DNA from 2 places in the Stenotrophomonas forensis genome. Region 1 is predicted to be linked to the other one. Evidence: riboswitches for the same ligand, from Rfam matches in the RefSeq annotation. Region 1 holds a riboswitch; the other holds the start of a gene.
What was found. Region 1 has a riboswitch for thiamine pyrophosphate ahead of K5L94_RS00775 (TonB-dependent receptor). Riboswitches for the same ligand answer to the same signal wherever they lie in the genome.
Positions count from the first base shown of each region.

Region 1 (11,096 bases):
CTCCTGCGCACTGGATGGCCTATGCCGCCGCCGTGGGCGGCCAGCTGCAGCAGCGCCTGCAGCTGGAGCAGGACCCGCAGGCCCAGCGTGTGCTGGAATGGCTGCAGGCGCATCCGGACACGCCGACACCGTTGCCGGTCAGCGTGTGGATCGCCGCCGATGGCCGCATCTCGAAACTGGAATTCGACAGCCTGGGCGACCGGCAGGTGGACGCGGATCTGCGCGCGGCGCTGCTGGCCGCACCCCTGCAGGCGCCACCGCCGGACATGCGCCAGCCGCTGCGGCTGGGCCTGGCGCTGGAACCGAAGTAGCGCCACGCCCTGCGTGGATGCGCCTACGGGTGACCCCTCAGCCACGCATGGCGTGGCTCTACTGTGGATGGCCAGCGCACAGCCTGGCCCTCCTCATCAACGTACGGGTGCACCCTGTGGCTCGCGCGCGGCCGCGCTCCACGCGCGCAGGCCGAACACGGCCAGGCCGAGGAAGAAGACGTACAGCGCCGCGGTCACGTGCAGCGACTTGAACAGGTAGGCGCCCACATAGACCACGTCCACTGCGATCCACACCCACCAGCACGCCACGTGGCGGCGCGCCTGCCACCACTGGCCGACCAGGCTCAGCGCGGTCAGCATCGCGTCCAGCCACGGCAGTGCGGCATCGGTGAAGGTGTGCATGGCCGCGCCCAGCGCCACGCCGCCGCACAGCCCGATGGCCAGGTCGCGCAGCAGCTTGCCGCGCGCCAGCGGCACGATGCGGACGCTGCCCTCGTCGGCCGCGTGCTGGCGCCAGTTGAGCCAGCCGTAGACCAGGAAGCCGCCGAAGGCGACCTGCAGCAGGGTGTCCGAGTACAGCTTGGCCTCGGCGAACACCAGCCCGTACAACGTCACCGACAGCAGACCCACCGGCCATGCCGACAGCCGGCGCCGGGCCATCAGCCAGACGCCGAGGATGCTGCACAGCGCGGCGGTCCACTCGAGCACGGCGCCGCTCACAGCGCGAACGTCACCGACAGGCGGGCCTGTCGCGGTGCGCCGGGGAACAGGTAGTAGTCACCACCGCTGCTGCCGGTATCGCGCCAGTAGAAGCGGTTGAACACGTTGTCCACCGACAGGTTCCAGGTCACCGCACGCTCGTGCAGGCGGTGCTGGAAACGCAGGCCGGCATCGAACACCGAGTAGTCCGGTGCACGCACGCCGCCATCGGCACGGGCGACTTTGGCACCGGCATAACGCCAGCCCCCGGTCACCTCCAGGCCCTGCACGAAGGGCAACGCGTAGGCCAGGTGCACGCTGGCGCGCACCTTCGGCACGTTCACCAGCTGATGGCCTTCATAGGCCGGCGTGCCGGTGTCGCGCGCGCGCGCCTGCAGCACGCTGGCGCTGGCCACGATCTGCAGTGCATCGGTCAGCTGGCCGTTGGCGGTCAGCTCCAGGCCGGTGTGGGTCTGTGTGCCCTGTTGGACGAAGGTATAGCCAGCGTCGCTGTTGTCGGGCTGGGCGTACTGGTACGGCTGCGAAATGCGGAACACCGCTGCGCCCAGGGTCAACGCCTCGACCGGCACGTACTTCACGCCCACTTCCAGCTGCCGCGACTGCACCGAGGGCAGGAAGGTATCGGCGTTGCTGGTCCAGAACGGCGCTTCCTGGCCAAGCGAAATGCCGCGCACGTAGCTGGCGTAGGCATTGAGCTGGTCGGTCGCCTTCCACACCAGCGCGGTCTGCGGCAGGAAGCGCGACAGGCGGCTGTGGCGCTGTGGGGTGCCGCGCTTGTCGTACGCGCGTTCATCCAGCCGCACGAAGCGGCCACCGGCCAGCCACTGCCAGTCGTCACCGAAGCTCATCCGGTCCAGCGCGAAGAATGCGGTCTGGCGGCTGTCCAGGCGCCGTGCGGACGGGCCGGGCATCTTCGGCGACGGCTCGAACACCGGCACCTGCGCGTCGTGGATGTTGCTGGTGCCGACGTACTCGTTGACGCTGGGGCGCTTGTCCACGGTGCGGCGGAAATAGTCGGCACCGACGGTCAGCTGGTGGCCGACCGTGCCGGTCTCGAAGCGGCCGCGCAGCTCGGCACGCGCCTGCTGGTTGCGCCGGGTGTCGTCGGGGCTGCGGTAGTCGTAGACGTCGTAGTCGCCATTGGGGGCGAAGTAGTTGCCCGGCACGCTGCCATCGGCGCATTGCGCGGCGTAATAGCAGCCGTAGGCGAAGGCGACGTTGTCATCGATCACCGAGCGGCTGTGGCCGACCGAGACGCGCGACTGCCACGCGTCGTTGAAGTCGTAGGTGTGCAGGGCGGTGATGTTGGTGCTGGCGATATCCACCGGGCGCTGCCACGGCTGGTAGCCGAGCAGGTGCTCGCGATCGACACCGCGCGGCAGGTCACGCGCGCCCAGCAGCTGGTAGCCGGACACCGAGCGCTGCGAGCTGGTCTGGTAGTTGGCATCCACTTCCAGCTTGCCGCGTTCGCCGATCAGCCAGTCGGCGGCCAGCGAGTAGAAGTTGCGGCGGCCATCGGCGTGCTCGACGTAGGAATTGCTGGAATCCCATGCGGCATTCAGGCGCAGGCCGAAACGCGGGGTGATCCAGTGGCCGACATCGACGGCGACGTAGCGCGAGCCTTCCGAATCGGTGCCGAGCGTGGCGGTGCGCACTTCGGCCGGACGCTTGCCGATGTAATTGATGATGCCGCCCGGCGCCATCACACCGGCGGCCAGGCCGGCTTCACCCTTGAGGATCTCCACCGCCTGCACGTTCTCCAGCGCCAGGCGCTGTTCGCCAGCGATGGACAGGCCGTTGAAGCGATAGCCGGTGGCGGCATCGAGCGCGAATCCGCGGATGGCGATGTTCTGGTAATAGCCCACGGGTGCATACGCATCACCCAGCGAGGCATCGTTGCTGGCCAGCTCGGACAGCGAACGCACCTGGCGGCGGTCGAGATAGTCGCGCTCGAGCACGTTCACCGAAGCCGGCGTGTCCTTCCACGAACCGCCACCGAAGGCATTCACGCGTGAGGTATCCGCCTTCGGCTTGCCGGCCTGCACGCGCACCGCCGCCAGTTCGGTGGGCGAACGTTCGGCGCCGGTGGCAGCCACATCGGGAGCAGCGTCGGCCTCGCTGGCATGCAGCGGCAGCGCGGCGCAGAGGGCGAGGGAGAGCAGGGTGGGGCGCAGGCAGCGGTTCATTCGGTTCGTCTTCGGACAACAAGGGAGACGAAGCGACGGCGCGCAGGTGCACGGCCCATGACGGGGGTGTGGCTGCGGCTCAAAGCTCCCTACGCCGGTGCAAACCGGATCAGGTTCCAAGGGACTCTCTCAGCCTGGCAGATCCAGGCACCCCCGCTTCAGGTGACCATTTCACTACAAATGGTACGGATTTGCGAGCCGGTGGCGTTCATGCCGCGGCGTGCAGGGCCTGCAGCAGTGCCTGACCGGGGGGGCTGTGGAACCATGCCGGATGCCCCAGCATGAAGGGCTGCCAGGCTACGTCGGCATTCGCGGTCGAGCCGGTGACACCTTCGAAGTACTCCACTTCGGACAGTGCGAAGTCGAAATGGACCATCGGCAGCAGGTCGGCCAGCAGGTGCACGCGCGTGGCCGACAGCGGCAGCACCTGGCGATAGCCGTCGAGCAGGGCCAGCGCGATGTCGATGCGTACCGCCTCGATACCGCGCTCCAGCTGCAGCCACGCCACCGCGTTGCGCTCGATCGCGGTGGCGAGGTCGAACAGTGCGCTGGTGGGCGAGGCCAGGCCGAAATCCAGCACGGTGCTGACCTGGCCGTCGCGCCACAGCAGGTTGGAGACGTGCCAGTCGTTGTGCGCCCATAGCCGGGGTTCGTCGCGCAGGCGCTCGGCCAGGCCGCTGTGCCACGGCAGTACGTCGCGGCGGAGCTGCGTTTCCCACGGGATGCGTGCGAGGTAGCGGGCCAGGCCGGGGCGTGTGGCCAGGTCAGACTTGATTGCTGCAATCGGATCGTCGGCACGGATCAGATCGTCGCGCGCGACCAGCACATGGGTGCTGCGCTGCGGCGCGTGGTAGCTGTCCGAAGCCTGGTGCAGTCGCGCCAGCATGCGGCCGGCTTCGCGGGCCTGCGCGACATCGGTCAGCAGCGACCACGACACTGCATCGCGGTACAGATCGTCGCCTACGCCAACGGCGTGCAGTTCAAAGGTCCACTCGCCCTGTTCGACGGCGGTATGGCCATCGGCGGCCGCCAGCACCTGGACCACGGGCAGGCCTGCCGCCGCGAGATGCGCGATGAAGCGGTGCTCTTCTTCCAGGCAGGCCGCGCTGCGCACGCTGTGGTGATGGCGCTTGATGAACACCGCACCCTGCGCGCCGTCGACAATGGCGGCGGCCGACAGTGGCCGCGGGCTGTGCCAGCGCGCCTGGCTTTGCCCGTCAAGCTGCGGGTAGTGCTCGCGCAGCCAGCCGATGTCCCGCGTGCTGATCGGTGGCCAGTCGGCGGCGACCTCGTCGTTGTTGAGGCCCTGCACGCGGTGGGAGGAAGAAGTCATGCCGCAGCCCGAAAGGGGAAAGTCACATCCAAGGCTGCGCATTCAACGCCATGCCCGCGGCCAACGCAAACGGGCGGGTCATCGACCCGCCCGTCCCTGCGCCCGCTCGCGGTGAGCCGTGCCGCCGCTTACCAGCCGCGATGACGGCCGCGGTCGTTGTAGTAGCGGTTGTCGTAATAGCGATCGCGCTGCCATCGGCGGTCGTCACCGCGGTCGTAGTAGCCGCTGCGGTAGTAGCCACGATCGTAGCGGCGGTCGTAGCGGTTGTCGTAGTAGCGGTTGTCGTAATAGCGACGGTCGCGGCGGTCGGAGGTGGTCAGGTTGCCGATCGCGCCGCCGGCCACGGCACCGCCGACGGTCGCGGCGGGGTCGCCGTTGGAGAGCAGGTTGCCGGCCACGCCACCGACCACGGCGCCAACCAGGGTGCGCTTGTCCTTCCTCGACATCGCGCTGGCATCGCTGACCACGGCGACACCGGCCACCAGTGCCAGAGCCATCGCCAGACCACGGAAGCTGAGTGTGGAAGTACTGAGCATGTTCGTTCTCCTGTGAGGTGCATGCCACGCTGGGCAGGGAGGGCGCGGGGCGCCCCGGCTGCCGTGATGTCCACGCTGGCGTTCCAACATTGCCGGAACATTGCCTGGCCCACCGTGCGGCTTGCGCATTCATCTAGCGGCAGGCGGCATGAAGCAAGGCTGAAAGCGGGCCTGGCCGCTCAGCTGGCAGATAGGGAACGGGCGGTGCGCCCCGGCCGTCCCGGGGGCCCCTGTGTTGTGCGGGCTGCGTCTCAGATCTTGCCGTCGCGCAGGTAATCGAACAGTTCGGCGTCGCCCTTCAGGCCCAGCTTGAGCATGGCGTCACCCTTCTGGCGGCTGATGGTGCTGACACTTTTGTGCAGTTGCAGCGAGATTTCCTTCACGGTCATGCCGGTGCCGAGCAGCCGCAGTACCTCCACCTCACGGGGCGACAGCGGCTTGCCGTCGCCCTCGCGCATGCGCCAGCCGCCCGCGGCCTCGACCCGCTCGCGCAGGCTGCGGCTGATGTAGGCCTGGCCGCGGTAGACCGCCTGGATGGCCTGCGGCAGTTCGTCCATCGACGAGCTCTTGTCGACCAGGCCCAGCACGCCGCTGTCGAGCACCATGCGCAGGATCGCCAGGTTGTTGGAGACGCTGAGCATCAGCACCGGCAGCTCGGGATGACGGCGGCGGATCATGCCGATCATGGCGAAGCCATCGGCCTGGGGGCTGCCGGGCATGGAGTAGTCGGTGACCAGCAGGTCGCAGGGTTGGTCGCCCAGCAGGGCCATCAGCGCCTGTGCACTGTCGGCTTCGCCGACCACGCGGCCCACCCCGCTCGATTCGATGACGGCGCGGGTGCCGATACGGACCACCGGGTGGTCGTCTGCGATGATGATGCGCAAGCTCATGCTCTAGTATGACCACCGGGCAGGCCGGGCCGCGACCATCGCGATCCCTGGCAGCATTCTAGGAGATCGACGCCGATGCGTAGCTGGGCTGTTCGCGGGCTGGTCCTGCTGCTGGCCGTACTGGTGCTGCCAGCGGCCTTGGCACAGGGCGTTCCAGGGCTGCTGCCGCTCAGCTCCCTGCAGCGTGAGTACCTCGCCGCCCATCCGAGCATCGTCGTGGGCCAGTATGACAGCGGCTGGCCGCCGTTCGAGTCCCTCCATGATGGCCAGCAGGTTGGCCTGGGACCGGATTATCTGTCGCTTCTTGCCCGCCAGCTAGGCGTCAGGGTGGAGGCCCGTCGCTATCCAGATTGGACATCCGTGTTGGATGCGGCGTGCCGTGGCGAGATCGATGTGGTGATGAATGTCGGTCTCAGTGCCGACCGCACCCGTTGCATGGTGTACACGGCCGCCTATGGCGAAGCACCGTTGGCCCTGGTGGGCCGACCGGGCGACCTGCGTGGCTCCGACAACCCCGATCTGGATGGATTGCGGGTGGTGATCGAGCAGGATTTCCTGACCGGTCCGCAGGTGCGGGCACGCTTCCCGCGCGCACGGCAGCTTGTCGCACACAGCTCGCTGGCGGCGCTCGAGATGGTCAGAGACGACAAAGCTGATGTCTATATCGGCAATGCTTATGTCGCCACTGAACTGATCGCCGTCCACCATCTGCAGGGTGTGGTGCTGCTGCGCCCCAGCGATCTGCCCCCCGAACGGCTGCACTTCGGCATCCCCAGCAGCAAGCAGCCGCTGGCCGAAGCGCTGGACCTGGCCCTGGCCTCAACCAGCCAGGCCCAGCGCGATGCCCTGGCGAGGCGCTGGCTGCCGCCACCGCAATGGTCGGCGTCGGCGCAGATGGCGCTGAGCCAGGCCGAAAAGCGGGTGCTGGAGCAGCCACTGAAGATCGGCTTCGCACCGAATGCGGCGCCGTTGTCGTTCACCGGCGGGGATGGTGCGCCCAGTGGCCTGGCCAGCGAGTACCTGCATCGGCTGGTGCAGGCCGGTGCACACCTGCAGCCGGAGAGCAGCCACGACTGGTACGAGGTGCGCGAGAAGGCGCGCCGTGGCGAGCTGCAGGCGGTGATGGGCATCCCGGCCGATTCGCGCTACCTCGGGCCGGACTGGGTGTTCAGCCAGCCCTTCATCAGCGTGCCAAACGTGATCGTCAGCCGCGTCGACAGCCCTGCCCTGCTGGGCCTGTCGGACCTGCAGGGAAAGCGCGTTCTGCTGTCCGATCCGGAGCGCGTGCGTGGCTACGTGCTGCAGCAGGCACCGCAGGCCCGGATCATGGCGGCACGTAGTGCCGAACAGGCGATGCAGCGGGTTCTTGATGGCGAAGCCGATGCCTATGTGGGCAACCTGGCGCTGGTCAATCAGCTGCTGCGCAGCCGCTTCCAGGGGCGCTTGCAGGTTGCTGCCCCGGCGGGTTTCAACGATCAGCTGGTGATGGCGGTGGAGCGCCGCCATGCCGCGCTGGCCACGACCTTCGACCGCCTGCTGCTGCAGATGGCACCGCGCGAGCACGAGGCATTGCGCGGCAACTGGCTGTCGGTCGAGCACCGCAATGGGGTCGACTGGAAGCGGGTGCTGCGCTGGGCACTGCCGCTGCTGCTGGTGCTGCTGACCGCAGTGCTGGTGCATGGCATCGGCTACTGGCGGCTGCGCCGCGAAGTGGCCGGGCGGCGTCACCTGGAACAGCGCCTGGCCGAAGTCACCGACAACCTCCCGGCGGTGGTCTACCAGGCACGCCGCGATGCCGATGGCACGCTCAGTTTCCCGTTCATCGCCGGCGATCTGCAGGCCCTGTTCGGAATCAGCCGGCAGCAGGCCGAGCAGGATGCGAAGATCCTGCTGGAGCGCATCGAGGAGGACGATCGCGCGCGCATCCTGCAGGCGGTCGAGCAGGCCGCGCGCCAGTTCGCGCCATTGATCCTGGAATTCCGCCTGCGCGCCGAGGGCACCGACGCGCGCTGGGTGCGCAGCCAGGCCCATCCCTATGCGGCCGAAGCCGGCGCCGTGACGTGGAGTGGCTACTGGGTGGATGTGAGCGAGGCGCGCGCACAGGCCGATGCCCTGGTGGCGGCGAAGGCCGACGCCGAGCAGGCGGCGGAGGCCAAGTCGCGTTTCCTGGCCACCATGAGCCACGAGATCCGCACGCCGATGAGTGGCGTGCTCGGCATGCTGGAAGTGCTGGCGCATTCACCGCTGGACGCCGAGCAGCAACGCATTCTGGGAGTGATCGAGGATTCGGCGCAGATGCTGCGGCAGATTCTCGACGACATCCTCGATTACTCCCGGCTTGAAGCCGGTGCGCTGCGCCTGGAGCCGGTGCCGCAGCCCCTGCGGCCGTTGCTGGAAAGCGTTTGCCGCCTGCTCTCGGCCCAGGCCAGTGCACGCGGGCTGGCGCTGCACGTGCAGATTGATCCACAGCTGGCGCCCGCGCACGAAGTCGATGGCGTACGCCTGCGCCAGATCGTGTTCAACCTGCTCAGCAACGCCATCAAGTTCACCGCCCAGGGCGAGGTCCGCCTGCAGCTGGAGGTGCTGGGGCCGACCCGCGAGGACGGCGCCCAGCCGCTGTGCCTGAGCGTCACCGACACCGGCATGGGCATCGCACCGGAGCAGCTGCAGCACCTGTTCGCACCCTTCACCCAGGCCGGTGCCTACATCCAGCGCGACCACGGTGGCACCGGCCTGGGCCTGAGCATCAGCCAGCGGCTGGCGCAGATGATGGAGGGCGAGCTGACCCTGCACAGCACGCTGGGCGAGGGCACCCGTGCCGAAGTACGGTTGTCGCTGGTGGAAGCGGGCAGTGGCGATGTCGAGGCCCTGGTGGCCGAGCAGGAGCAGGCCGCATTGTTGCCGGCCGCGCTGCGCCAGGCGCGCGTGCTGGTGATCGAGGATCATCCGACCAACCAGGCGATGATGGCCTGGCGGTTGCAGCAGCTGGGCGTGCCGCACGTGATGGTCGGCGATGGCCAGCAGGGGCTGGATCGGCTGGCCGCGGAGAGTTTCGACCTGGTGATCACCGATTGCCGCATGCCGGTACTGGACGGGTTCGGCTTCACCCGCCTGCTGCGCGAGCGCGAAGGCCGTACCGGCCAGCCACGGCTGACCGTGTTGGCGTTGACCGCCAGCGTGCTGGACGACGATGCGCGCCGCTGCCGCGAGGCCGGCATGGATGAGGTGCTGGCCAAGCCGCTGTCACTGGCCACGTTGCGTGCGGCGCTGCTGCGCTGGCTGCCGCAGGCACAGGGCCAGACGTTCGCCGAGCCGGAAACGGAGGCGGTGGCCGACGACGGCATGGCGCTGCCCGATCTGGCAGCCCTGCAGCAGCGGTTCGGCTCACGGGCGGTGGCCGAGCAGCTGCGCGACAGCCTGCTGCAGGCCAGCGAGGAGGATCTGGCGGCCGTGCAGCGCGCGCTGCAGGCCGGTGACCGTGCGGCCGCGGCGCTGCACCTGCATCGCCAGGCCGGCGGCCTCGGGGCGGTGGGGGCGGGCGTGCTGGCAGGCCAGGCCAATGCGCTGGTCGAGCGCCTGCAGGACGCAACCGAAACCGATCCGGCGCCGCTGTTCGCTGCGGTCGCGGCGTTCGTGGCCCGGCTGCAGCAACAGCTTCAGCGGCTGGCTCACTGAGCCGACTGCTGCTGCAGGTAGGCAATCACCAACGCGCGGCGTTCGGCGCTGGGGAAGGCGTTGTACATGCGCGTGCCCGGCACCAGGTGGGTGGGCGACTGCAGGAATGCATCCAGGGTCTGCGCGGTCCAGGTGATGTCGGCGCGGCGCATGCCGTCGGAATAGCCGTAGTCGGGCAGGCTGCCTGCACGGCGACCGATCACGCCATGCAGGTTCGGCCCGAAGCGATGGATCCCGCCAGGCTGAACGGTATGGCAACCGGCGCACAGCTCGAACGCGCGCTGCATGGCCTGCTGGTGGGCCTGTTCGGGCGTGGCCGGTGCGGCGCCCGGGCGCTGGCAGGCCGTGGCCGCCAGTGCCATGGCAACGATGGTGAGCAGGTTGAAGGCGCGCATGGGCGGGCAGGATAGCGGTGCGCGGAAACGACCGGGCTGCGACACGCGGTCGCAGCCCGTGGCGGTCACATGCCCGAGTAGTTCGGGCCGCCGCCGCCCTGCGGGGTCACCCAGACGATGTTCTGGGTCGGGTCCTTGATGTCGCAGGTCTTGCAGTGCACGCAGTTCTGCGCGTTGATCTGCAGCCGCGCGTTGTCGGCCTCGCCGACGAACTCGTACACGCCGGCCGGGCAGTAGCGTGCTTCCGGGCCGGCGTACTCGGCCAGGTTCACCTTCACCGGAATGCTGGCGTCCTTCAGCGTCAGGTGGCTGGGCTGGTTCTCGTCGTGGTTGGTGCTGCTCAGGAACACCGAGCTGAGGCGGTCGAAGGTCAGCACGCCATCCGGCTTCGGGTAGGCGATGCGGGTGTGCTTGGCCGCCGGCTCCAGGCAGGCGTGGTCCGGGGTGCTGTGGCGCAGGGTCCACGGCGGGTTGCGCACGCCCAGCTTGGGCAGCAGCCACTGCTCGATGCCGGTCATCAGCGTGGCCACGGTCTGGCCCTTCTTGAACCACTGCTTGAAGTTCTTGGCCTGCTGCAGTTCGGTGAACAGCCAGCTGGCTTCGAACGCCTTCGGGTAGGCGTCAAGTTCATCGTGCTGGCGGTCGGCAGCCAGGGCGTCGAAGGCCGCATCGGCGCACAACATGCCGGTCTTGATCGCGGCGTGGCTGCCCTTGATGCGGCTGACGTTGAGGTAGCCGGCCTCGCAGCCGACCAGTGCGCCACCGGGGAACACCGTCTTCGGCAGCGACATCAGGCCACCGGCGGTGATGGCGCGCGCGCCGTAGCCGATGCGGGTGCCACCTTCCAGGTGCTTGCGGATGGACGGGTGGGTCTTGAAGCGCTGGAATTCCTCGAACGGGCTCAGCCACGGGTTCTTGTAGTCCAGGCCGACCACGTAGCCGATGGCAACCTTGCCGCCGTCAGCGTGGTACAGGAACGCGCCGCCATAGGTGTCGTTGTCCAGCGGCCAGCCGGCGGCGTGCACCACCAGGCCCGGCTCATGCTTGGCCGGGTCGATCTGCCACAGCTCCTTGATGCCGATGCCGTAG
Region 1 covers NZ_CP082270.1:162,872-173,967, forward strand. The annotation lists gene K5L94_RS00765 (hypothetical protein) at 1-311, shown strand, start outside; gene pnuC (nicotinamide riboside transporter PnuC) at 408-980, opposite strand; gene K5L94_RS00775 (TonB-dependent receptor) at 989-3,178, opposite strand; TPP riboswitch at 3,248-3,343, opposite strand; gene K5L94_RS00780 (phosphotransferase enzyme family protein) at 3,387-4,511, opposite strand; gene K5L94_RS00785 (glycine zipper 2TM domain-containing protein) at 4,640-5,047, opposite strand; gene K5L94_RS00790 (response regulator) at 5,299-5,937, opposite strand; gene K5L94_RS00795 (ATP-binding protein) at 6,013-9,612, shown strand; gene K5L94_RS00800 (c-type cytochrome) at 9,606-10,007, opposite strand; gene K5L94_RS00805 (electron transfer flavoprotein-ubiquinone oxidoreductase) at 10,073-11,096, opposite strand, start outside.

Region 2 (11,096 bases), 1.0 Mb from region 1:
CGCATCGTATTCGCCGACGGCCCGTATGGCGGGTACCAGGCGATCATGCGTGATCCGGACACCGGGGTTTACTACGGTGCGTCGGAGAGCCGCAAGGATGGGCAGGCGGCGGGGTACTGAGGTTTCCCGGCCAACGGGCGCAGCCCCCTCTGCGGTGATGGCAGTGATACGGGGCTTGGCCGGGCGGGTGGGCTGGTCGGGGGACGCCGTGAATCCGTCCCTGGAGGCTTGGCCGCGGCATCCATGCCGCGGACACCCCCGCCCAGCCCACCCGCCCGGCCCCTGACAGTTTCCGTGGCCATCACCGCAGGAAGAGAGAGAAGAAGAGCAAGAGCAAAGGCAACGGCGACAGCCGCGCGCTGTGAGTTGGGGTCGGATCCGTTTTCCACAGGAAAACGGATCCGACCCCTTCTTGTTTTCCGATACACCTCATCCACGCATGGCGTGGAAAACCCACCGTTACACGGAAACTGTCGGAGGTGGGGCGGTGTGGGCTGGCAGGACCGTTGGCGCCATGGATGGCGCCATCGAGCCCCCAGGGGTGAGGGCGCTTTGCTTGCGAAGCACTGCTTCGCAAGCGCCCGAACGCACAGCCGCCAGCGGCTGGGCCGGTCTGGGGGTTTACGGCGTGTCCTGCCAGCCCACACCGACCCGCCAAACCAGCAGCAATCCAGAGCCGCTGTTGAAGTTGCTGTTGCCGTTGCTTGAAAAAAGCGGTGCAGCCGCAGGCTGCAAAACACCCTCAATCCGAATCCTGCGCGCGTGCGGCCTCCGCCTGGGTCTCTTCCTGCGCTGCCATCTCGCGCGCTATCCACGCATCGATCATGTGCCGCTGGCGCTGTGCCTGCCGCCGCTCGCGCGTGTACTCCTGGTCCAGCACCCGGTACAGCGACACCATCACAAGCACCATCAGTAGCGCAAATGGCAATGCCGCGATCGTGATCATGCCCTGCAGCGCATCCAGGCCGCCCGCCAGCAGCAGTGCCGCTGCGATCAATGCCACCGCGATGCCCCAGGCCAGCTTGCGCTTCAACGGCGGATCGCCCGCTTCATCGGTGGACATGCTGGCCAGCACCAGCACCGCCGAATCGGCCGATGTCACGAAGAAGATCATCAGCAGCACCAGCGCGATGCAGGAAAGCAGCAAGGGCAGCGGCATGCTGTCAAACAGGGTGAACAGCACCGTTTCATAGCCGTTGCCCAGTGCCTGCACCAGATCGGCATGGCCGAAGATCTGCGCCCACAGCGCGGTGCCGCCAAACACCGCGAACCAGAAGAAGCCCAGCACGGTCGGTGCCAGAACCACGCCGATGACGAACTCGCGGACACTGCGTCCGCGCGAGATGCGCGCGATGAACGAGCCGACGAACGGAGCCCAGGAAATCCACCACGCCCAGTAGAAGATGGTCCAGTCCGCCACCCAGGTGCTGCCCGAGAACGGCGACATGCGCAGACTCATCGTCACCAGCTGGTTGAGGTACGAGCCCAGGGTGGTGGTGAACGTATCGAAGATGAATCCGGTCGGGCCCAGCACCAGTACGGTGGCGGCCAGCAGCGCGGCCAGCGCAAGGTTGAAGTTGGACAGCCACTTCACTCCGCGCTCCACGCCACTGGCGGTGGACGCCATGTACAGCACGAACGCGATGGCGATGATGGTCAGCTGCAGGGGCACGCCCGCGTGCAGGCCGAACACGCGCTCCATGCCGGCAGCGATCTGGATGGTGCCGAAGCCCAGCGTGGTGGCCACGCCAATCGCAGTGGCAACGACCGCTGCAATGTTGACTACGCGCCCGATCCAGCCGCGATGGTGGCGGCCGATGATCGGCTGCAGCATGTCGCTGACCAGGCCACGGCCGTTGCGGTTGAACTGGAACCAGGCCATCGCCAGGCCGATCAGCGAGTAAATTGCCCAGGGGTGCAGGCCCCAATGGAAGAACGCATAGCGCATCGAAGCCCGCGCCGCGTCCATGCTCTGCGGGGCCAGGCCTTCCGGTGGCTTGGTGAAGTGGGAAATCGGCTCGGCGGCGCCCCAGAACACCAGGCCGATGCCCATGCCTGCGGCGAACAGCATCGACATCCAGCTGGCGCGCGAGAACTCCGGTTCGGCATCTTCACCGCCGATGCGCAGGTTGCCGAAACGACCGAAGGCCAGGTACATCAGGAAGGTCAGCGCCAGGAACACGACCAGAAGATAGAGCCAACCGACACTGCGGATGACATCGGCGAGTACCGACTGGACGACGGTATTGAACGGGCCGGGCGCGAAGCCAGCCAGCAGCACCAGGACGAGCACCAGTGCGATGGAAATGCGAAACACCATGAAGGAGCTTCTCCGATCAAGGGATTGAGGGGAGCGAGCAGAGCTTGCAGCGAGGGGCCGGCGGCGTGCAGCGCGAGCCGGGCAGGGGCCGCGTCGGCGGCGAAGGAAGCATCGGTCGCTGGAATGCGACGGACGTGCACGTTACTGAACGCGATGTCACGGCTCTGTTAGTACAGAAACAACGAATCCACGCGATGCGCGGCTGCAACGGTCATGAGCTGCAGTGCTTTCTATGCTCTAATGCGCAGCAAGAAGCGGGGGTACCGCGGCCAAACGGCCACGGTTGAGACAGTCCCTTGGAACCTGATCCGGCTCATACCGGCGTAGGGAAGCTTTGCAATGTTGCCATGCCCGGACTCCGCCCAGGGACCGTCCGCGCGTGGCGGCAGTGCGCCGCCGCTTCGTCCCTGACCTTCCTGGACGATGCCCGATGAACGCACAGCTCTCTGCCCTGCAGCAACAGGCCCAGCAACTCTCCGAATCCGTGACCCGGCCCATTCCCGGCTCGCGCAAGATCCACGTGCCCGGCTCGCGCCCGGACCTGCAGGTGCCGATGCGCGAGATCGCGCTGACCCGCACGCCGACGCTGTTCGGTGGCGAAGAGAATGCACCGGTCACGGTCTACGACACGTCGGGCCCGTATACCGATCCGGAAGTGCGCATCGATCTGTCCGCTGGCTTGCCAGCGCTGCGTCGCGGCTGGGTGGAAGAGCGTGGCGACACCGAGCAGCTCGAAGGCCTGAGTTCTTCCTTCGGTCGCGATCGCGAGCATGACCCGAAGCTCGATGCGGTGCGCTTCCCCGCACGCACCCTGCCGCGCCGTGCACGTGCCGGCGCCAACGTCACCCAGATGCATTACGCACGCCGCGGCATCATCACGCCGGAAATGGAATTCGTCGCCATCCGCGAGAACCAGCGGCTGGATGCGATCCGCGATGCAGGCCTGCTGCAGCAACACCCCGGCGAGGCGTTCGGTGCGTCGATCCAGAAGATCATCACGCCGGAATTCGTGCGCGACGAGATCGCCCGCGGCCGTGCGGTGCTGCCCAACAACATCAACCATCCGGAAAGCGAGCCGATGATCATCGGCCGCAACTTCCTTACCAAGATCAATGCCAACATCGGCAACAGCGCGGTGTCCTCCGGCATCGCCGAGGAGGTGGAGAAGCTGGTGTGGGCGATCCGCTGGGGCGGCGACACGGTGATGGACCTGTCCACCGGCAAGCACATCCACGAAACCCGCGAATGGATCATCCGCAACTCGCCGGTGGCGATCGGTACCGTGCCGATCTACCAGGCGCTTGAAAAGGTCGACGGCCGCGCCGAGGCGCTGACCTGGGAGATCTTCCGCGACACGCTGATCGAGCAGGCCGAACAGGGCGTGGACTACTTCACCATCCATGCCGGCGTGCTGCTGCGCTATGTGCCGCTCACCGCCAAGCGGGTGACCGGCATCGTCAGCCGTGGCGGTTCGATCATGGCCAAGTGGTGCCTGGCACATCACAGGGAGAACTTCCTCTACACGCATTTCGAAGAAATCTGCGAGATCATGAAGGCCTACGACGTGACCTTCTCGCTGGGCGACGGCCTGCGCCCGGGCTGCATCGCCGATGCCAACGACGCGGCGCAGTTCGGCGAACTGGAAACGCTGGGCGAGCTGACGAAGATTGCCTGGAAGCACGACGTGCAGACCATGATCGAAGGCCCCGGCCACGTGCCGATGCAGCTGATCAAGGAGAACATGGACAAGCAGCTGCGCGAGTGCGGCGAAGCGCCGTTCTACACGCTGGGCCCGCTGACCACCGACATCGCACCCGGCTACGACCACATCACCAGTGCGATCGGCGCGGCGATGATCGGCTGGTTCGGTACCGCCATGCTCTGCTACGTGACGCCGAAGGAGCACCTGGGCCTGCCCAACCGCCAGGACGTGCGCGACGGCATCATGGCCTACCGCATCGCCGCGCATGCGGCCGACCTCGCCAAGGGCCACCCGGGTGCGCAGGTGCGCGACAACGCGCTGAGCAAGGCGCGCTTCGAATTCCGCTGGGAGGACCAGTTCCACCTTGGCCTGGATCCGGAGAAGGCCAAGGAGTTCCATGATGAGACCCTGCCGAAGGACGCGCACAAGCTGGCCCACTTCTGTTCGATGTGCGGTCCGCACTTCTGCTCGATGAAGATCACCCAGGACGTGCGCGACTACGCCGAGGCCGGCATGAAGGAGAAGTCGGAGCAATTCCGCGCCGCCGGTGCCGAGGTGTACCACCAGGGGTGATGCGCGAAGGGGCGTGCCGGCCAGCAGCCGGCACGACCGCTCATCACGCCGCGTCCGGCTATCCTCCGCCCATCGCCCCGGGGAAAGGACGCCATGCCTGTTGCCATGACCACCCGCTGGCTGGCCATTGCCCGCCGCCATCCCTCGGCCTGGCTGCTGGGTGCACAACTGCTGGCGGTGCTGCTGTATCCCGCGCTGGATGACACCGCCGCCGGCCGCGCGGCGCTGGGCATGTTCGGGATGGCGGTGCTTGGCCTTGCCCTGTGGGTGGTGCAGCGCAGTCCGCTGGGCACCTGGCTGGCGCTGCTGCTGGCGATCCCCTCGGTGGTGTTCTCGCTGGCCGGCGCCCTGCTGGACCGCAGCGCGCTGCTGACCACGGCGCAGCTGCTGGAGAGCCTGCTGTACTTCTACACGGCCGGTGCGCTGATCGCCTACATGCTGCAGGACCATAAAGTCACCCGTGATGAGCTGTTTGCGGCCGGCGCGACTTTCACGCTGCTGGCCTGGGCGTTCGCGTTTGCGTTCGCGGTCTGCCAGCAGTGGTACCCGGGCAGTTTCCAGGGCACGGGCGGGGGGCCGCAGCGCAGCTGGATGGAATTGCTTTATCTGAGCTTCAGCTTGTTGTCCGGGGTCGGATTGAGCGATGTGGTGCCGCTGCATCCGCAGGCGCGGGCACTGGTCATGCTCGAACAGTTCGCGGGCGTCATGTATGTCGCGCTGGTGGTTTCACGACTGGTCGGACTGACGATGCTCCGGCGCATGTGAAAATGAACGCCAGATAAAAATTTCGCGCCCACAGGGGCGCGAATGGTGATGCAGATTATGTGAATGCGTCGGCGAGAGAGAGCCTGAGTGTCGACCCCGTCATAGGCGGGGTAACCGGCTTAGGCTAATATCGGTACGCGTAATTGTTTTTGCGGTATGCGCCGATGCTTTGTGCGGAATCTGGCTTTTTGTTGTCCCTGCATGGGGACGGTATCGCTGGTGAAACCTGCCCAGGCCCGTCCCTACTGTATATCGGAAAATGAACAGCAGCGAAACACAGCCGCCCGAGGCCGACCGCATCCAGGTTGGCGAATGCGTCGTCACTTTGTCCTCGCGAGAGGTCGAAGTTGCGGGTGCGCGTCGTCCACGCCGGCTGACACCGAAGGCGCTGGGTGTGCTGCGCGTGCTGCTGCGCCAGCCCGGCCGGGTGGTCACCCGCGAGGAGCTGTTTGCCGAAGTGTGGCCTGACACGCTGCCGACCAACGACGTGTTGACCCAGGCGGTCACGCAGCTGCGCAAGGCATTTGCCAACGACGACGACAACGGCCAGGCCTATATCGAGACCATCGCCAAGAGCGGCTACCGGCTGCTGGTTCCGGTCCAGGTGCTGGAAGCGCCCGAGCCTGCGATGGAGATCGGTGAGATCGCCGATCCGCCGCTGGCGCTGGCAGGCGCCGCAGGCGTGGTTCCCGTCGGCATCGCGGTGCCGGCACCGGGCCTGCGCCGGACCTGGCGCCAGGTCCGGCGCAAGGTGCTGCTGGTGGCAGGCCTGTTGATGCTGGCGGCGGTGATCGTGCTGACGATGCTGCTGCTGCGCCGGGCCCCGGTGGCGAGTTCGCCGGTGGATGCGGCTGTCGAGAACGGTGTCCGCGTGATCGGCAGCCCGCAGCGGCCCTACCGGCTGATTACCGCCACCAGTGGCTTCGAGACCTATCCAACACTCTCCCCCGATGGTTCCCAGGTTGCCTATGAAGGCGCCAACGAGGATGGCAGGGGCGGCGGAGCGATCAAGGTGCAGACCTCGGGCAATGCGCCCGCGCGCCAGTTGCTCGCTCCCCCGGTGGGCGCCAGCGATCGTTTTCCCAGCTGGTCGCCGGATGGCCGCGAGATCGCCTTTGCACGGTTCAGCGCCGAAGGCGGCTGCCAGGTGCTGATTGCCAGCGCTACGGGCGGCGCGCTGCGCCAGGCAACGCGCTGTGACGGCACCGAACTGCTCAGCTTCGACTGGACCCCTGACGGCCGTGGGCTGGTGTTCGGCAGCATGGTCGGGCGGTATGCGCATCGCGGCATCCGGGTGCTGGACCTGGCCAGTGGTCAGTGGAATGCCCTGGACTACAGCGTCGATGCGGACGACTTCGACTATGCGCCGCGCTACTCGCCGGACGGCAAGTGGCTGGTGTTCGTGCGCAATCCGCAGATGGGCGACCTGTGGCGGATGCCGGCCAGTGGCGGCGTCCCGGAGCAGCTGACCAATGAAGCGGCCGAGCAGCGGGGCTGGGCGTGGGTCGATGATGGCCGCACCATCGTGTTCGGGCGGCGTGTCGACAGCGAAGTGCGCCTGTACTACCTCGACGTTGAACGCCGCACGCTGCGTGATGCCGGCCTGGACGATGCGCAGTGGCCCGCGGTGTCGCGGCATGGCGGGGTGCTGGCGTTCGTTCACCGGCGTGCGCAGTTCGGTGTGTTCAAGGTGCCGACCGATGGAGGCAGCGCGCAGCGCCTGTTCGCTTCCAGTGGCCGCGATGGCCAGCCGATGGCGGCGCCTGACGGCCGGCAGCTGGTCTTCACCTCTGATCGTTCGGGCAGTTTCGCCCTGTGGTGGGCCGACATGCAGCGGCCGGACTCGTTGCGGCCGATCGAGGGCCTGCGGCCAGAGGGGCGGCAGGCGCCGGACTGGGCCGCCGACAGCCGCCACCTGCTGGTGGTGGGGCGCGATGAACACGGGCGCACGGTGATCTACGAGATCTCACCGCGTGATGAGCGCCTGCAGGCGCTGCCGGTGCCGGCGGAACAGCCGCTGCAGGCCCTGTACGGTGCAACCGAGGACCAGCTGCTGGTGGTTGAACGCGATGCGGACCAGCGCACCCGGTTGAGCCTGTTCGATCGCAGTACCCAGCCCTGGCGCCGGCTGGCCAGCATCGAGGGGGTATCGCAGGCCCGTTTCGATCGTGGCAGCGGGCGGGTGCTGTTCACGCGCCTGGCGGCTGGCGGGCTGTGGTCGGTCGATCCGGCGCTGTCGTCGGCCAGCGTGCGCCAGATCAGCGAGGACCGGCCGAGCCGCTGGCGCTATCGCACCTGGACGGTCGCCGGCAGTGGCGCTGTCGGCTACCTGGGAACCTCTACCCGGTGTGGCACGACCCTGGTCCGCATCGAGGCCGGTGTCGAGGCCCCGGAGCGTTGCCTGGATGCACAACGGCTCAGCGCGGGCAACGGGATCAGTGCCAGCGCCGATGGTCGTGATCTGTACGTGGCCCTGGCCGTGAGCGATGGTGCCGACATCGGCGTCATGCAGCTGCCTCCGCCGGCGCCGACGCTGTTTCCAGCGTTCTCCAGGCTTTTGATTTTCAAGAAGAATTTTTCTTCGTAATTTTTTCGTGCCGTTCTCGCCGCGAATTCGTGGCGATCTCGGCAGACTTTCCTGACGCGCTGCCGCCCGATTGGGCAAAACGGAGGCCTGTACTAGGCAAATCCGTGGTGCCCCCATGCGTCAACTCTCGCTGGCCGATCGCGGCCAAACCGTCTCTCTCGACAAGTCCCTCGATGAAGGTACGCCGACCTGCCTGGGCGTCGCCCGGCTGGGCAGCCTGCAGACGGCGGGAAGCAGCTTCACGGTGTGGATGCAGGTGCGCGGCAGTTCCTGGGTCGAAGCCAAGGAAGGTCGCTTCCGGCTGCGCCAGGGCGAGTGGATCGCATTCGAGAAGGAGTCCCGGCCGCTGGTGCAGGCGGGCCGCAACGGGTTGTGCGTGGGCCTGAACCTGAACATCGAAGCGCTGCGGGTGCTGACCGAGATGGCCGACTGTGGCCTGTATGCCGGTCGTGGCCGCCTGAACCGCAGCGACGCCCGGGTGGGCCTGCGGCTGTGGCGCGATGCGCTGGCCAGTGGCCAGCCGGCCCATGCACTGAGGCCGCTGCTGCTGCATCTGGCAAGCCTGCAGCGGGGCCTGGCCGAGAACGTGCAGCGCTGCCCGGGGCGCTCGCGCAGCCGCAAGCGGCAGGTGTTCGGGCGCATGCAGCGCGCAAGGCTGTACCTGGAGGGCAACAGCCATCGCGTGGTGCGGATCGGTGAGTTGGCCGAGCTGACCAACTTCTCCAGCTGGTATCTCTCCAAGACCTTCCAGAGCCTCTACGAAGAGAGTCCTCAGTCGCTTTCGGCACGGTTGCGCCTGGAACGGGCCGCCGATCTGCTGCGTGACACCGACATGATGGTGGGTGAGGTTGCCGCAGCCAGCGGATTCGACAACTGCTGCAGCTTCGCCCGCGCCTTCCGCGCCCGCTATGGCCAATCCGCTTCGCGCTTCCGCGAGAACGGCGGGGTTCTGCCGCCACATTCTGCAAAGTCTCTGGTTGGGTCGCGCAAATACAGCGTCGCAACGCAATCGTAACGTGCTGGGGTGTTTTAACACGCTGCTAACACGTACCTTGGAGAGATAGATGAACGTTTGTAATCCCGCAGTGCGGCTCGGCCTGCTGCCCGCCGGCATCGCGCTGGCGCTGGCGCCGGCCTTTGCTTCCGCCCAGGAAGCGAAGGCCACGACCGACCTGGACCGCATTTCGGTCACCGGCTCGCGCATCCGCCAGGCGAGCATGGAAACCGCGCAGCCCGTGATCGCGCTGCAGCGCGCCGACATCGAGAAGCAGGGCTTCACCAGCGTCGGCGATATCGTGCAGAACCTGTCGGCGACCGGTTCGCCGGCCATCAGCCGTGCCGACGCCCTGACCTCGGGCGAAGAAGTGGGCGGCCAGTACGTCGACCTGCGCGGCCTGGGCCCGGAGCGCACCCTGGTGCTGCTGGACGGCAAGCGCATGGGCGTCAGCACCGGCGGCTACACCGACCTGGCTGCCATCCCGACCTCGGTGGTCGAGCGCATTGAAGTGCTGACCGACGGCGCCTCGGCGATCTACGGCTCCGACGCCATCGCCGGCGTGATCAACATCATCACCCGCAAGAACTTCGACGGCCTGGAAGCCAGCGTCTACGGCGGCCAGTACGGCCAGGGCGACGGCGAGAAGCAGGTCTACAACTTCGTCTACGGCCAGACCGGTGAGCGCGGCTCGATCACCTTCGGTGCCGAGTACAGCAAGGAAGATCCGGTCTGGGCGAAGGATCGTTCCTTCAGCCGCTACCCGAACGGTCGCTTCCACCCGAACCCGACCGATTCGGATGCCAACGGCTGGTCGCCGGCGTCCAACCACGGCGTGCTGATTGATGACATGGGCACCCCGAAGGACGCGAACGACGACGTCTGGTACACCCGTGGCAACAACGGCTCGGGCAACACCATGGCCGATTTCCGCGAGTTCGGCACGGCTGACTACACCAATGCCAGCCAGGAAATGTGGCTGCAGAACAAGCTGACCCGTCGTTCGGTGTTCGCCAATGGCAACTACGACCTGACCGACAACATCCGCGCCACCGCGAACGTGCTGTACACCAAGCGTACGGCCACCCAGCAGATCGCCGGCTACCCGTACCAGTCCGAGGTCTACGGCACCCCGCTGTCGGCCGACAGCATCTACAACCCGCTGGGCAAGGACGCGGAATTCATCCGTCGTACCTCCGAAGTGCCGCGTCAGACCGAATCCGAGCAGGAGACCTTCCGCTTCTCGGCCGGCCTGGAAGGTTCGTTCGAGTTCGGCGACAAGTTCTGGGACTGGGACGTGGGTTACGTCTACAACCAGAACAAGGGCGTGAAGACCGGCACCGGCAACCTGTTCATCCCGAACGTGCAGAATGCGGTCGGCCCGTCCTTCATGGACGGCGACGTTGCCCGTTGCGGCACCCCGGGCCACGTCATCGCGGGCTGCACCCCGTGGAACCCGCTGGCACCGTACGGCTCGACCGGCAACGGCTCGCTGGCCGATCCGGCCCTGCAGGCCTACCTGTACCTGCCGAGCCACGATACCTACACCAACACCACCAAGGCCTACAGCGCCAACATCGGTGGCTCGCTGTTCTCGCTGCCGGCCGGTGAGCTGGCCATCGCGGCCGGTTACGAGCACCGCGAAGAAAGCGGCGAGTACAACCCGGATGCGCTGCTGCAGTCGGGCCTGAGCACCGACCTGGCCGGCAAGCCGACCAAGGGCAGCTACAAGCTCGACGAGTTCTACGTCGAACTGAACGTGCCGGTGCTGGCCGACATGCCGTTCGCCAAGGAGCTGTCGCTCGACATGGCCGGCCGCTACTCGGACTACAACACCTTCGGTGACACCATCAACAGCAAGTTCGGCCTGAAGTGGAAGCCGATCGACGACCTGCTGGTGCGTGCGACCTACTCGACCGGCTTCCGCGCCCCGAGCATCTCCAACATGTACGGTGGCACGTCGCAGACCTTCGACGCCTACACCGATCCGTGCGACAGCAGCTTCGGCTCGGCCGCGCGCAACCCGTCGGTTGCCGCAGCCTGCCAGGCGGGCGGCGTTCCGGCCAACTTCCGCCAGATCACCTCCGGCGGTGCGCAGTCGACCGGCCCGGGCACCCAGTCCTACAGCGCCTTCGAGTCGGGCTCCAACCCGGAA
Region 2 covers NZ_CP082270.1:3,978,177-3,989,272, reverse strand. The annotation lists gene ggt (gamma-glutamyltransferase) at 1-120, shown strand, start outside; gene K5L94_RS18335 (BCCT family transporter) at 743-2,320, opposite strand; TPP riboswitch at 2,567-2,668, shown strand; gene thiC (phosphomethylpyrimidine synthase ThiC) at 2,751-4,595, shown strand; gene K5L94_RS18325 (ion channel) at 4,689-5,360, shown strand; gene K5L94_RS18320 (winged helix-turn-helix domain-containing protein) at 5,620-7,947, shown strand; gene K5L94_RS18315 (helix-turn-helix transcriptional regulator) at 8,063-8,962, shown strand; gene K5L94_RS18310 (TonB-dependent receptor) at 9,012-11,096, shown strand, end outside.
Region 2: it holds a riboswitch for thiamine pyrophosphate, as region 1 does, so the genes downstream of both, thiC (phosphomethylpyrimidine synthase ThiC) here and K5L94_RS00775 (TonB-dependent receptor) in region 1, are expected to answer to the same signal.